Regions from separate parts of the Providencia sp. PROV_01 genome, predicted to be linked through region 2. Evidence: predicted binding sites of a transcription regulator. Region 2 holds the regulator's gene; each other region holds the start of a gene.
What was found. The regulator CRP, encoded in region 2, controls carbon source genes, mostly activating them, when cyclic AMP is high. The targets are predictions, from matches to a motif close to ATGTGANNNNNNTCACAT.
Positions count from the first base shown of each region.

Region 1: the regulator CRP is predicted to act here: its motif matches at 1,551-1,568, upstream of ACU696_RS09585 (NupC/NupG family nucleoside CNT transporter).
Region 3: the regulator CRP is predicted to act here: its motif matches at 1,062-1,079, upstream of deoC (deoxyribose-phosphate aldolase).
Region 4: the regulator CRP is predicted to act here: its motif matches at 1,408-1,425, upstream of adhE (bifunctional acetaldehyde-CoA/alcohol dehydrogenase).

Region 1 covers NZ_JBRFKD010000002.1:1,989,213-1,992,416, forward strand. Annotated here, with positions in the region: gene ligA (NAD-dependent DNA ligase LigA) at 1-1,357, shown strand, start outside; gene ACU696_RS09585 (NupC/NupG family nucleoside CNT transporter) at 1,633-2,817, shown strand; gene ACU696_RS09590 (DUF3820 family protein) at 2,899-3,114, shown strand; gene ACU696_RS09595 (MarR family winged helix-turn-helix transcriptional regulator) at 3,111-3,204, opposite strand, start outside.
Region 2 covers NZ_JBRFKD010000002.1:698,603-701,806, reverse strand. Annotated here, with positions in the region: gene ACU696_RS03980 (phosphoribulokinase) at 1-501, shown strand, start outside; gene ACU696_RS03975 (OsmC family protein) at 592-993, opposite strand; gene crp (cAMP-activated global transcriptional regulator CRP) at 1,350-1,982, shown strand; gene ACU696_RS03965 (hypothetical protein) at 2,122-3,099, shown strand.
Region 3 covers NZ_JBRFKD010000002.1:984,712-987,915, forward strand. Annotated here, with positions in the region: gene ACU696_RS05120 (NupC/NupG family nucleoside CNT transporter) at 1-794, shown strand, start outside; gene deoC (deoxyribose-phosphate aldolase) at 1,289-2,068, shown strand; gene deoA (thymidine phosphorylase) at 2,117-3,204, shown strand, end outside.
Region 4 covers NZ_JBRFKD010000002.1:2,561,055-2,564,258, forward strand. Annotated here, with positions in the region: gene adhE (bifunctional acetaldehyde-CoA/alcohol dehydrogenase) at 1-1,193, opposite strand, end outside; gene ACU696_RS12505 (YchE family NAAT transporter) at 1,676-2,320, shown strand; gene ACU696_RS12510 (ABC transporter substrate-binding protein) at 2,848-3,204, shown strand, end outside.

The DNA of each region.
Region 1 (3,204 bases), 1.3 Mb from region 2:
TTATTGTTATGGTGTGGGGCTTGTGGAAGGAGGCTCTTTACCGGATACACATTATGACCGTTTAATGCAATTCAAGGCATGGGGTTTACCGGTTAGTGATTATGTTCAATTACGTGTTGGTCATCAGGCAGTATTGGATTTTTACCATGAAATTGAGCAAGTTCGACCTGACCTTGGCTTTGATATCGATGGTGTGGTTATTAAGGTTAACTCGATTGCGATTCAAGAAGAGTTAGGGTTTGTTTCTCGAGCACCTCGCTGGGCGACCGCATTTAAATTTCCAGCGCAAGAACAAGTGACATTATTAAAAGATGTTGAATTTCAAGTCGGGCGTACCGGGGCTATCACGCCTGTCGCGCGTTTAGAGCCCGTGCAAGTTGCAGGCGTCGTTGTCAGCAATGCGACTTTACACAATGCCGATGAAATCGAACGCCTTGGTGTGCATATTGGTGACACGGTTATTATTCGTCGAGCCGGAGATGTTATTCCGCAAATCGTCAGTGTTGTGGTTGATAACCGCCCTGCAGATAGCCGGGAAATTGTTTTTCCAACTCATTGCCCAGTATGTGGCTCTGATATCGAACGAATCGAAGGCGAAGCGGTAGCGCGCTGTACAGGTGGGCTTATTTGTGGGGCACAACGCAAAGAAGCACTGAAACATTTTGTCTCACGCAGAGCAATGGACGTCGATGGCATGGGCGATAAAATTATCGACCAATTAGTTGAAAAAGAGTATGTCAAAACGCCGGCAGATTTATATCAATTAAGTGCGGGTATCTTAACAGGCTTGGATAGAATGGGGCCGAAATCGGCACAAAATCTGGTTGATGCACTCAATAAGTCTAAACAAACGACGTTAGCTCGTTTTATTTATTCCCTTGGAATTCGTGAAGTTGGTGAAGCAACGGCGGCAAACTTAGCCGCGCATTACACCACACTTGAAGCCGTGATGGCGGCAGATGAAGAGTCACTAAAAACGGTTCAAGATATTGGTCATGTGGTCGCGAAGCATGTGGTCAATTTTTTCCGCGAACCTCATAACCAAGCGGTGATTGAAGATTTACTGACTAAGGCAAATATTCATTGGCCTGAAGTAAAAGTCGTCAACAGTGCAGAAATTGATAGCCCATTTGCAGGTAAAACGGTAGTGCTAACAGGGTCAATGAGTATCTTGACGCGTGATGAAGCCAAAGACAAATTAGTCGCTTTAGGTGCAAAGGTTTCAGGAAGCGTCTCTAAAAAAACAGATTTGGTGATTGCTGGTGAGGCTGCAGGTTCTAAATTAGCGAAAGCAAATGAACTTGGCATACGTGTTATAGATGAAAATGAATTGATTCGTTTGCTGAATATTCAATAGTGAACTATATTCAATTTGGCTTAGTTGCCTACAATCTCTGTAGGCAACAATTTTGTACGCAGGTTGTTGTAAGTCTTAACTTAAATTCTCAGTAAAATTTCTGTGCAAAAAAAGCGAATACTAGGATTTGTTATAGTTGAAACGTGATCCCCTTCTTCTTTTTGCAAAATACACCTAGTAAGCTTTCATATTAATGTGACCTCCGTCTCATTTAAATGTTGTCTATTACATAGAATATGCACATAGACTGATTCTTAAATTTGTTGGAGTCGCATATGACCTCGATCCTGCATTTCGTTTTATCTTTAGTAGTAATAGCTGCTCTTGCTATTTTAGCCAGTAGTAACCGTAGAGGGATCCGCCCTCGCTATGTTGTTCAACTACTGGTTATTCAAATTGCATTAGCTTATCTGTTCTTAAAATCGAATATTGGCGAATCATTTGTTCTTGGTGTGGCAGGGGTATTTACCCACTTGCTAGGCTATGCAGCAGAAGGGACCAAATTTATTTTTGGCGGTATGATTGAAGGCAACTTAGCGTTCTTCTTCTTACAAGTATTATGCCCAATCATCTTTATTTCTGCGTTGATCGGGATCTTACAGCACGTCAAAATTCTTCCTATCGTGATCCGTATCATCGGTACCGTGCTATCGAAAGTGAATGGTATGGGGAAATTGGAGTCATTTAACGCAGTCAGCTCATTGTTATTGGGTCAGTCAGAAAACTTTATTGCGTATAAAGACCAATTGAACCGGATGTCAGACCGCAGAATGTACACCATGGCCGCAACAGCCATGTCAACGGTATCTATGTCTATCGTTGGGGCATACATGACCATGTTAGAGCCACGTTTCGTGGTCGCTGCATTGGTTCTGAATATGTTTGGTACTTTCGTTGTACTCTCACTGATTAACCCGTATCCACCGGAAGGTGAAGAAGATATTCAAATGAGCAACCTGCATGAAGGGCAAAGCTTCTTTGAAATGTTAGGTGAATATATTCTTGCAGGGTTTAAAGTAGCAATTATCGTTTCAGCAATGTTAATTGGTTTTATTGCCCTCATTGCGATGATTAACGGTATTTTCTCAGCCGTATTCGGTATCGACTTCCAAACCATGTTAGGTTACGTGTTCTATCCGTTTGCGTGGATGCTCGGTATTCCTGCCGATGAAGCCTTACAGGTTGGCGGAATTATGGCAGTGAAAATGGTGACGAATGAATTCGTTGCGATGGACGGCTTACAAGCGATTGCTGGTGGGTTATCTGAGCGCTCTGTTGGTATCTTATCTGTATTCTTAGTTTCTTTCGCTAACTTCTCATCCATCGGTATTATTGCGGGTGCGATTAAAGGCTTAGATGAGAAACAAGGTAATACCGTGGCTCGCTTCGGTTTGAAATTACTGTACGGTTCAACCCTAGTTAGCTTCTTATCTGCAGCCGTTGTCGGGTTAGTTTTGTAATCCACTAAAACATGCTAAATTAAGAAACGGCGTTCAAATGAGCGCCGTTTTTTTATGCTTTGACACAAAAGAGAACTTATAATGGAAAAACAAGATCTCATTGATATCGCCAATACCTATATGCCATTTGGTAAATATAAAGGCTGCGTATTAATTGATTTACCTGAAGAATATTTATTATGGTTCTATAAGAAAGGAGAGTTTCCTGCTGGACGTTTAGGGCAGTTAATGGAGATGACCCTAGGGTTAAAAATAGAAGGCTTAGAAGGGCTAGTAAAGCCTTTAAAGCGAGGTTAATTGTGCCCCAGTGCGTGAGTAATCTTCTGGCTTAAAGTAATAAATAACTTTTGCTCTTGGGGGGTTAATGCTGCTTTGACCTTAGCCGCG
Region 2 (3,204 bases):
ACGGATATTTTGTTTTATGAGGGGCTACATGGCGGTGTTGTCACACCGGAACATAATGTCGCACAACATGTTGATTTACTTGTCGGTGTTGTCCCTATAGTCAACCTAGAATGGATCCAAAAATTAATCCGTGATACGACAGAGCGAGGGCACTCCCGCGAAGCCGTTATGGACTCTGTCGTGCGTTCTATGGGTGACTATATTAATTACATCACGCCACAATTTTCTCGCACTCACATCAATTTTCAACGCGTTCCGACGGTAGATACCTCCAACCCATTTTCGGCTAAAGCCATTCCATCACAAGATGAAAGCTTTATTGTGATCCGCTTTCGTGGGCTAGAGCAAATTGATTTCCCCTATTTGCTATCAATGATATCTGGCTCTTTCATTTCTGCAATGAATACAATTGTCGTCCCCGGAGGAAAACTAGGTTTAGCCATGGAATTAATTATGGCGCCAATAGTCGAAAAACTAATTAATCAAAAGGACAACAATTAAATTATTTTTTGATTAATAAATAAGATGCTTATCATTAATTAAGGTAAGCATCTTTTAATTCAAATATACCAATAAAAATTAAATTTATTTTTAGCTTTTTATTTCAAAGCTGTGTGTGACTTCAACGGTTTTCTCTAACATCAATGCGACTGAACAATATTTTTCAGCAGAAAGTTGAACGGCTCGTTCGACCGCTTTTTCCGTTAATTCATTCCCTGTTACAATAAAATGTAAATGGATTTTCACAAAATAACGAGGGGCTTCTTCGCGACGCTGTGAGGTTAATTTCACCTCACAATCCGTAATATCATAGCGGCCTTTTTGTAGAATCGAAACGACATCAATCGCGCTGCAACCACCCGCAGCCATTAGCACCATTTCCATTGGGCTTGGAGCTTTATCACCTGCATTGCCGTCCATCATCACTTGGTGCCCAGACGCAGACTCCCCTAGAAAAGAAAGTCCTTCAACCCACTTAACTCTTGCTTCCATTATATTTCCCCTTGAAATGAAATCGGTTTAAAGGCTACATTGTTCCATAGATACAATGAATGTTATATCAACTTTATTTGGCTGAAGCGATACAGGGAAGACTTTCTTTATTGGATATGCTACAAACAATACTTAGTTGATAGGATTAAGATCAAAACTCAACGGTTTAATTGATCATATTATAGTGTTGATATCAATTTGCGTTACCCAAAGCAATCAAAAACGCTGAAGCAATCAGCTGTTAGATTATTTAAAGGTATATAAGGCAAATTAATATGCTAAGCTAGTGACTTTAAAGCCAGCCTTTCTAGTATGTTTTTCTGAATGGCTGCAATAACATACAGAGGATAACGCTAATGGTTCTCGGCAAGCCACAAACAGACCCTACTCTTGAATGGTTTTTGTCACACTGCCATATTCATAAATATCCATCCAAGAGCACTCTTATCCATCAGGGTGAGAAAGCAGAAACCCTTTACTATATCGTTAAAGGTTCGGTGGCTGTTTTAATTAAAGATGAAGAAGGCAAAGAAATGATCCTCTCTTACCTGAATCAGGGGGATTTCATTGGTGAGCTTGGGTTATTTGAAGAAGGGCAAGAACGTACTGCGTGGGTTAGAGCCAAAATAGCCTGCGAAGTTGCTGAAATTTCTTACAAAAAATTCCGTCAATTAATTCAGGTAAACCCTGATATTTTAATGCGCCTTTCTGCGCAAATGGCTAGTCGCTTACAAACAACATCTGAGAAAGTCGGTAACCTCGCATTCTTAGACGTTACAGGCCGTATTGCTCAAACGCTATTAAACTTAGCTAAACAACCTGATGCAATGACACACCCAGACGGTATGCAAATCAAAATTACTCGTCAGGAAATAGGCCAAATCGTGGGTTGTTCCCGTGAAACAGTCGGCCGTATTCTAAAAATGTTAGAAGACCAAAACCTGATCTCTGCACATGGTAAAACCATTGTTGTTTACGGTACTCGTTAATTAACCTTTCAGCCTGGCCACCTTTGGCTGGGCTATTTATTTATCATATTAAATTCTAATAAAATCGCTTCTTTATATTCTCTTTATCACTTCCCCTTATAGAATAATAATTATTATCTTATTAATTAGGGAAATATTTATGACCATTACATTAGACTATTTATCGGGTAATCCGACGATTTTCAAAAAAATCATTAATTCCGATGATTTCATCAAAAAAATTTTTACGATTACCTCTTCACTGAAAAAAAGTCCACTTGATACGAATAACCAGCTAAAACCAACTCGTACCTGTAGCACTGAGAGTATTGATTCCGCCTATGAGAGCGACTTAGAAGAAACCAATAATATTAAGTGTTTAAGCACTGGTGAATTTTACGAAAAAGTCAATCAATTGAAAATTAAGCTATACGGAAAATATTCATCTACTTTTCTTTCTGAGCAAAGTACAGACTCATTAATAAAAGAAAATAGAGTTATTCTTGACCAATACAAAGAACTCCCCAAAAAAAATGCTGAATATGCTGATTTTTTATATCGCGATATTAGAATCCCTGGCATTAACAATAAAAGTCTACAAGAAAAAAAAGAGATTATAAAAAAATTTGTATTACCTAAACCTCTAACTAATAAAAATGGTTCAATGCTTCCTTTAAAAAAACAAATCATTCAAGAGTCTATTCGTCATATCACACTACCTTCCGTGGGTATAAAATATAAAACAGAAAGCAAATTTAATAAGAAATTAGTTTATATACATTACAAAATTTGTGAAGAAAATCGGCCTAATCAAAGAATCACCTCTTTGCCAAAAACCACTTTTGAGTTCAAGGGAAATATACCGCAAACAAAGTCATCATTACTAAGAGCACAACGAATAAAAGAACATTATAATTTATCGAGTAAAATTACCACACAGAAAACCAGCCTTAGCAAAGATAACTTAGCAAAAAATAAAATTTTAGTTAATAGTTCTGATTTATTAAAAATAATAGAAAAAGAATACCAATTGACCCAAGAAATGAATAACCATATAAAAATAATCGCTGAAATAGACGCCCAAATGAAGACTAACTCTCAATTACTAGCACTTTACAAGTCACCAATAATAAAATAAGTAAAATCGACTTATTATTCAATCAATTAAAATATTTGCATTGGCTAGAACAAATCCAAACACAAATATCACACACATGTAAATAAATAATCATAAACATCGATT
Region 3 (3,204 bases), 290 kb from region 2:
TGACGACATCAGAGTTATTTGCCATTATGTGTGGTGGTTTAGCTTCTGTCGCGGGTTCAGTTTTGGCGGGCTATGCACAAATGGGTGTACCGATGGAATACCTGATTGCGGCCTCCTTTATGGCCGCTCCAGGTGGTTTGTTATTCGCCAAACTGATGGTTCCAGAAACAGAAGATGTAAAAGATAGGGTTGATGCGACAGATTTAGTCGCTGAAGATGAACGCCCTGCTAATATCATTGATGCGGCCGCTTCTGGGGCATCATCAGGGATGCAACTGGCACTGAATGTGGGTGCAATGTTATTGGCGTTTATCGCTTTGATTGCATTGATCAATGGTATCTTAGGTGGCATTGGTGGCTGGTTTGATTATCCACAATTATCACTTGAATTATTGTTAGGTTGGTTATTTGCCCCAATCGCATACTTAATTGGTGTGCCGTGGAGTGAAGCGACAATTGCCGGTTCTTTCATCGGCCAAAAAATTGTCGTGAATGAGTTTGTTGCATTCATGAATTTTGGTGAATACATGAAAGCGGATGCAGAAGTTCTGGCGGCAGGTAAACAAGTACTTTCTGACCATACTAAAGCGATTATTTCGTTTGCATTATGTGGTTTTGCTAACCTTTCATCCGTCGCTATCTTACTCGGTGGCTTAGGCGGAATGGCGCCAAATCGCCGTGGTGATGTTGCTCGTTTAGGTATGAAAGCGGTTATGGCCGGTACCCTGTCTAACTTAATGAGTGCAACGATTGCTGGCTTTTTCTTGACATTAGGCGCAGCAGCAGTCATTTAGTTTATGTATTTGGTGGTAAGATTAATATCATCTCAAACTCAAATAAGTCAATCGGAAGGGCAATAGTCCTTCCGTTTTCATTTTGATTCGCTATATTCTTTTGTGACTTTTTATATCAATCGTAAATTTTCAACTATTCTTAACTTAGTCAATTAATGATGAAGAATATATTGAAAAGCCATTTGAGAGAAAAATGGATGGCGAGAGATGTTATAATTAGATTGTGATCACATTTTTTATTTTAATAATGTAACATTCAGTCGATTAATGTGATTTGTAGCACATAAAATGGCATCATTCCATGGTCAAATAGGCATTAGTAAGCTGCTATGGAACTGCTAGTTCTCAGAGTCTAGGACTCTAGGGCATGATGCGGTGAGAAGGATCTCAGCTGCTCAGTTCGGAAAGCATCCGACTAGCATCTTTAAGGAACCAAGCCCGCTCGCCAACAAAGAACGTGTCGTTCTGAAGAATTAACAACGTTGGAGAGTTATATGACTGATTTAAAAGCGGCCGCACAACGCGCGCTGTCCCTTATGGATTTAACCACTTTAAATGATGACGATACTGATGCGAAAGTCATCGCACTGTGCCATCAGGCGAAAAGCCCTGCAGGCAATACAGCAGCAATCTGTATTTACCCTCGTTTTATTCCAATTGCACGTAAAACATTACGTGAACAAGGCACTCCAGATGTACGTATTGCAACGGTCACAAATTTCCCTCACGGTAACGATGATATTGATATCGCATTAGCTGAAACTAAAGCGGCGATTGCTTACGGTGCGGATGAAGTTGACGTGGTATTCCCTTATCGCGCATTGATTGCCGGTAATGAGCAAATTGGTTTTGACTTAGTGAAAGCCTGTAAAGACGCTTGCGCGGCAGCCAATGTGCTGTTGAAAGTGATCATTGAAACCGGTGAGTTAAAAGATGCGGCATTAATCCGTAAAGCTTCTGAAATTTCCATTAAAGCGGGTGCTGATTTTATTAAAACCTCAACAGGTAAAGTGCCTGTTAATGCAACATTAGAAAGCGCAGAAATCATGATGCAAGTCATTCATGATATGGGTGTGGAAAAAACTGTTGGTTTTAAACCTGCTGGTGGCGTACGTACCGCAGAAGAAGCGGCAGAATATTTAGCGTTAGCAGGTCGAATTTTAGGTGATAATTGGGCAGATAGCCGTCATTTCCGTTTTGGTGCTTCTAGTTTATTAGCAAATTTATTAAATACGCTGGGTTTTGACGTTAAAAAATCAAGCAGTAGCTATTAATTTTCGCAATATTGTTAGCCGATAAATTCGACTTTAAAGGAGCATATTGTGTTTCTGGCACAAGAAATTATCCGTAAAAAACGTGATGGTAAGCCATTAAGCGAAGAAGAGATTCGTTTCTTTATCAATGGTGTTCGCGATAACTCAGTTTCAGAAGGTCAAATTGCTGCATTGGCAATGACTATCTATTTTAATGATATGACCATGCCTGAGCGTGTTGCATTAACGCTAGCTATGCGTGATTCAGGAACGGTGCTGAACTGGAAATCACTCAATCTCAATGGCCCATTAGTTGATAAACATTCAACTGGTGGTGTGGGTGATGTCACTTCATTAATGCTCGGCCCAATGGTCGCAGCGTGTGGTGGCTATGTACCGATGATCTCAGGCCGTGGTTTAGGCCACACCGGTGGCACATTAGATAAACTCGAAGCGATCCCTAATTTCGATATTTTCCCAGATGATGCGCGTTTCCGTGACATTATCAAAGATGTCGGGGTAGCAATTATTGGGCAAACCAATTCATTAGCACCTGCAGATAAACGTTTTTATGCGACCCGTGATATCACTGCGACAGTAGATTCTATTCCGCTAATTACGGCTTCAATCTTAGGTAAAAAATTGGCAGAAGGCCTTGATGCTCTGGTGATGGACGTTAAAGTTGGCTCAGGTGCATTTATGCCAACTTATGAGAAGTCAGAACAGCTAGCTGAGTCTATTGTTAAAGTCGCGAATGGCGCAGGGTGTAAAACCACCGCATTATTAACTGATATGAATGAAGTACTGGCATCCAGTGCCGGTAACGCCGTTGAAGTGCGTGAAGCTGTACAATTTTTGACAGGTGAATACCGTAATCCACGTCTTTATGAAGTCACCATGGCGCTATGCGTAGAAATGTTAGTGTCTGGCTCATTAGCCGCAAACCGCGAAGAAGCACGTCAAAAATTACAGGCAGTATTAGACAATGGTAAAGCGGCAGAAGTGTTTGGCCGTATGGTTGCAGCGCAAAAAGGGCCAGCTGATTTTGTTGAAAATTACAACAAATACCTGCCGACTGCAGTGCTGAGCAAAGCGGTTTATGCACCAAAAGACGGCATTATCACGCAAATGGATACACGTGCGCTGGGAATGTCTGT
Region 4 (3,204 bases), 1.9 Mb from region 2:
GTATTGATTAAAATACGCGCAGTTTTCATTTTTTGGCCAAAATAGTTAACTCGCTCATGTTGGTTATCTTGGTCAGTATATAGGCAAGAGGTATGGCCAATTCCCCCCATTTCAACTAATTGTTCTGCTTTTGCAACGGCATCTTCAAAATTCTTACCACGATACATGGCTAATAATGGAGACAGTTTTTCATGGGCGAACGGTTCTGACTCATCAATAGTTTTTACTTCACCAATTAAGATTTTAGTTGTTTTTGGCACGCTAATACCGGCCATTTCGGCAATTTTATAAGCAGGTTGACCAACAATAGCGGCGTTTAGGTTGCCATTTTTTAAGATGATATCTTGAACTGCTTTGAGTTCTTTTCCTTGCAGCAGGTAGCCACCATGGCTGGAAAAACGCTCGCGAACTTGGTTGTAGATTTCATCCACGACTACAACGGATTGTTCAGATGCACAAATAACCCCGTTGTCGAATGTTTTTGACATCAGAATAGACGCGACAGCACGTTTAATATCTGCCGTTTCATCAATCACCACAGGGGTGTTACCCGCACCAACTCCGATAGCGGGTTTACCTGAGCTATAAGCGGCTTTCACCATGCCTGGTCCACCTGTCGCTAAAATCAGGTTAATATCAGGATGGTGCATTAAGGCATTGGATAACTCAACAGAAGGGGAGTCAATCCAGCCAATAATGTCTTTTGGTGCACCCGCTGCAATAGCAGCATCCAGCACGATTTGTGCTGCACGGTTAGTAGCAATTTTGGCGCGAGGGTGCGGAGAAAAAATAATAGCGTTACGTGTTTTTAAGCTAATGAGTGATTTAAAAATTGCGGTTGAAGTCGGGTTAGTTGTTGGCACAATACCACAGATAATACCAATCGGCTCAGCTATCGTAATTGTCCCAAATGTTGGGTCTTCAGATAGTGTACCACAGGTTTTTTCGTCTTTATAAGCATTGTAGATATACTCTGAAGCAAAGTGGTTTTTGATCACTTTATCTTCAACAATGCCCATTCCAGATTCTTCGACAGCAAGTTTTGCTAGGGGGATACGTGCGTCAGCAGCAGCGAGGGCAGCGGCTCTAAAGATTTCATCAACTTTTTCTTGGGAGAAAGTTGCGAATTCACGTTGAGCTTTTTTGACACGAGCAACGAGTTCATTGAGTTCGGTAACGTTAGTTACGGACATATAGATTACTCCTGATAAATGTTAAACTTTTTAAGCCAATGAGCAATGCATCTATAGAACGAAGAAATGCTTAAAGATGAAAGTATAGATGTAATCTATAATAACGCTGCTCATCATCGCTTATTGGCTTAAAAACCTTATTCAATATTGAGTTAATATCCTAATTAGCTCTGTCTATCAGTTAAGAGTAGATTAACAAAACGGTAATTAAATAAAGTGATCTAAATCACGAAAATGCTAAGCTGACTCCTTTCAGCACGTGTATTTATGCACAAGTTAAATAAATGTTGTTCATCTATTACTTAATTTAATATTATCAAAACAATTCGTGCGGATAATCTATGTCTATCTAACTAAATATTAAATAAATTTAGCAAGTTAAAGAAAATATTGTTTTACTCAAGGAAATTAATAACATCGGTGGTAAAATTATGAAAGGTATCAATGAATCTCTAAAGAGAATTGCTTAAGGAAATGAATGGGTGAGTAGCGCATTACTTGATTTATCGGGTTATATTAAATTTTTTATTGGTTTATTTGCACTTGTAAACCCAGTTGGCATATTACCTGTGTTTATTAGTATGACAAACTATCAAAGTAATGCTGGGCGAAATAAGACTAACACCATTGCAAATACCTCAGTTGCGATCATTTTATGTACATCATTATTAATTGGTGACTCAATACTGCAATTATTTGGTATTTCAATTGATTCCTTCCGTATTGCTGGGGGGATTTTGATCGTCACAATCGCGATGTCAATGATTAGCGGTAAGATTGGTGAAGACAAACAGAACAAGCAAGAAAAAACGGAAACTGCGGTTAGGGATAGCATTGGTGTTGTACCTTTAGCTTTACCTCTAATGGCGGGGCCTGGTGCAATAAGTTCTTGTATTGTATGGTCATCTCGTTGGCATGGTTGGCAAAACTTTTTAGGCTTAGCGTTGACGAGTATCGCTTTTGCCTTTTGTTGTTGGTTATTATTTCGTTCAGCGTCTTTATTGGTTCGTTACTTAGGCCAAACAGGGATCAACGTAGTGACTCGTATCATGGGGTTATTACTGATGTCGCTGGGAATAGAGTTTATAGTGACGGGTGTTAAGGCCATATTCCCAGGCCTATTGTAATCTCATTTCTTTTTATGGCTGCAAATCGGCCCTATTGCAGCCATACCCACTGCTAATTTACCTCGTATTACACATATCAGTTTTGCTATTCAGATAGCATATTTCCCTTTTCTTTAATTGGCTGGCTAAAATTTTAGCTATCAATAATCACGTCTAAAAAAATGATGCCTGTAATTATATGTGGCATTTATTGCTAAAACAGGGATAAAAAGTAAGGAATTGTGAGCTATGTAAATTTATTCACTATTCTAATTGGCGTTTGTTAATGATATGTTTGGAAATGTGCTTGGGGGCTATCTTATAGCATATAACCAATATTTTATTAAATCATTGTAATATAAGTGAATTATAATTATGCCACCTGTTTTTTTAAAACTTACTTAAAATTTTTAACTAACTAATGTTAATTAATTGTTTTAATTATTTGAGTTCATTAAGTGGATTGCCCATAAGGAAATAGCGGTACTAGGGCTTAAATATTAGCATAAAGAAGGTTGCTAGTGAGGTTATAGCGCCATCAATGAATCATGAGGGATAGGATGTTCAAATCAACACTTGGTTTTGGTGTACTCTCTTTATTATTTGTTACGTTACAGGCAAGTGCCACGGAAAAAGTAAAACAGGTTATTACAATTAACAATGGCTCAGAAGTGACTTCACTTGACCCCCACAAAGTGGAAGGGGTGCCAGAAAGCAATGTGATATTAAACTTATTAGAAGGTCTAGTGTATACCGATGTAGACGGTAAATCGGTTCCTGGTGTTGCTAAAAGTTGGAGTAATGAAAATTTCACCACGTGGATTTTTACTTTACGAGATGATGCAAAGTGGAGTGATGGTTCGCCAGTAACCGCTGAAGATTTTGTGTATAGCTGGCAACGCTTG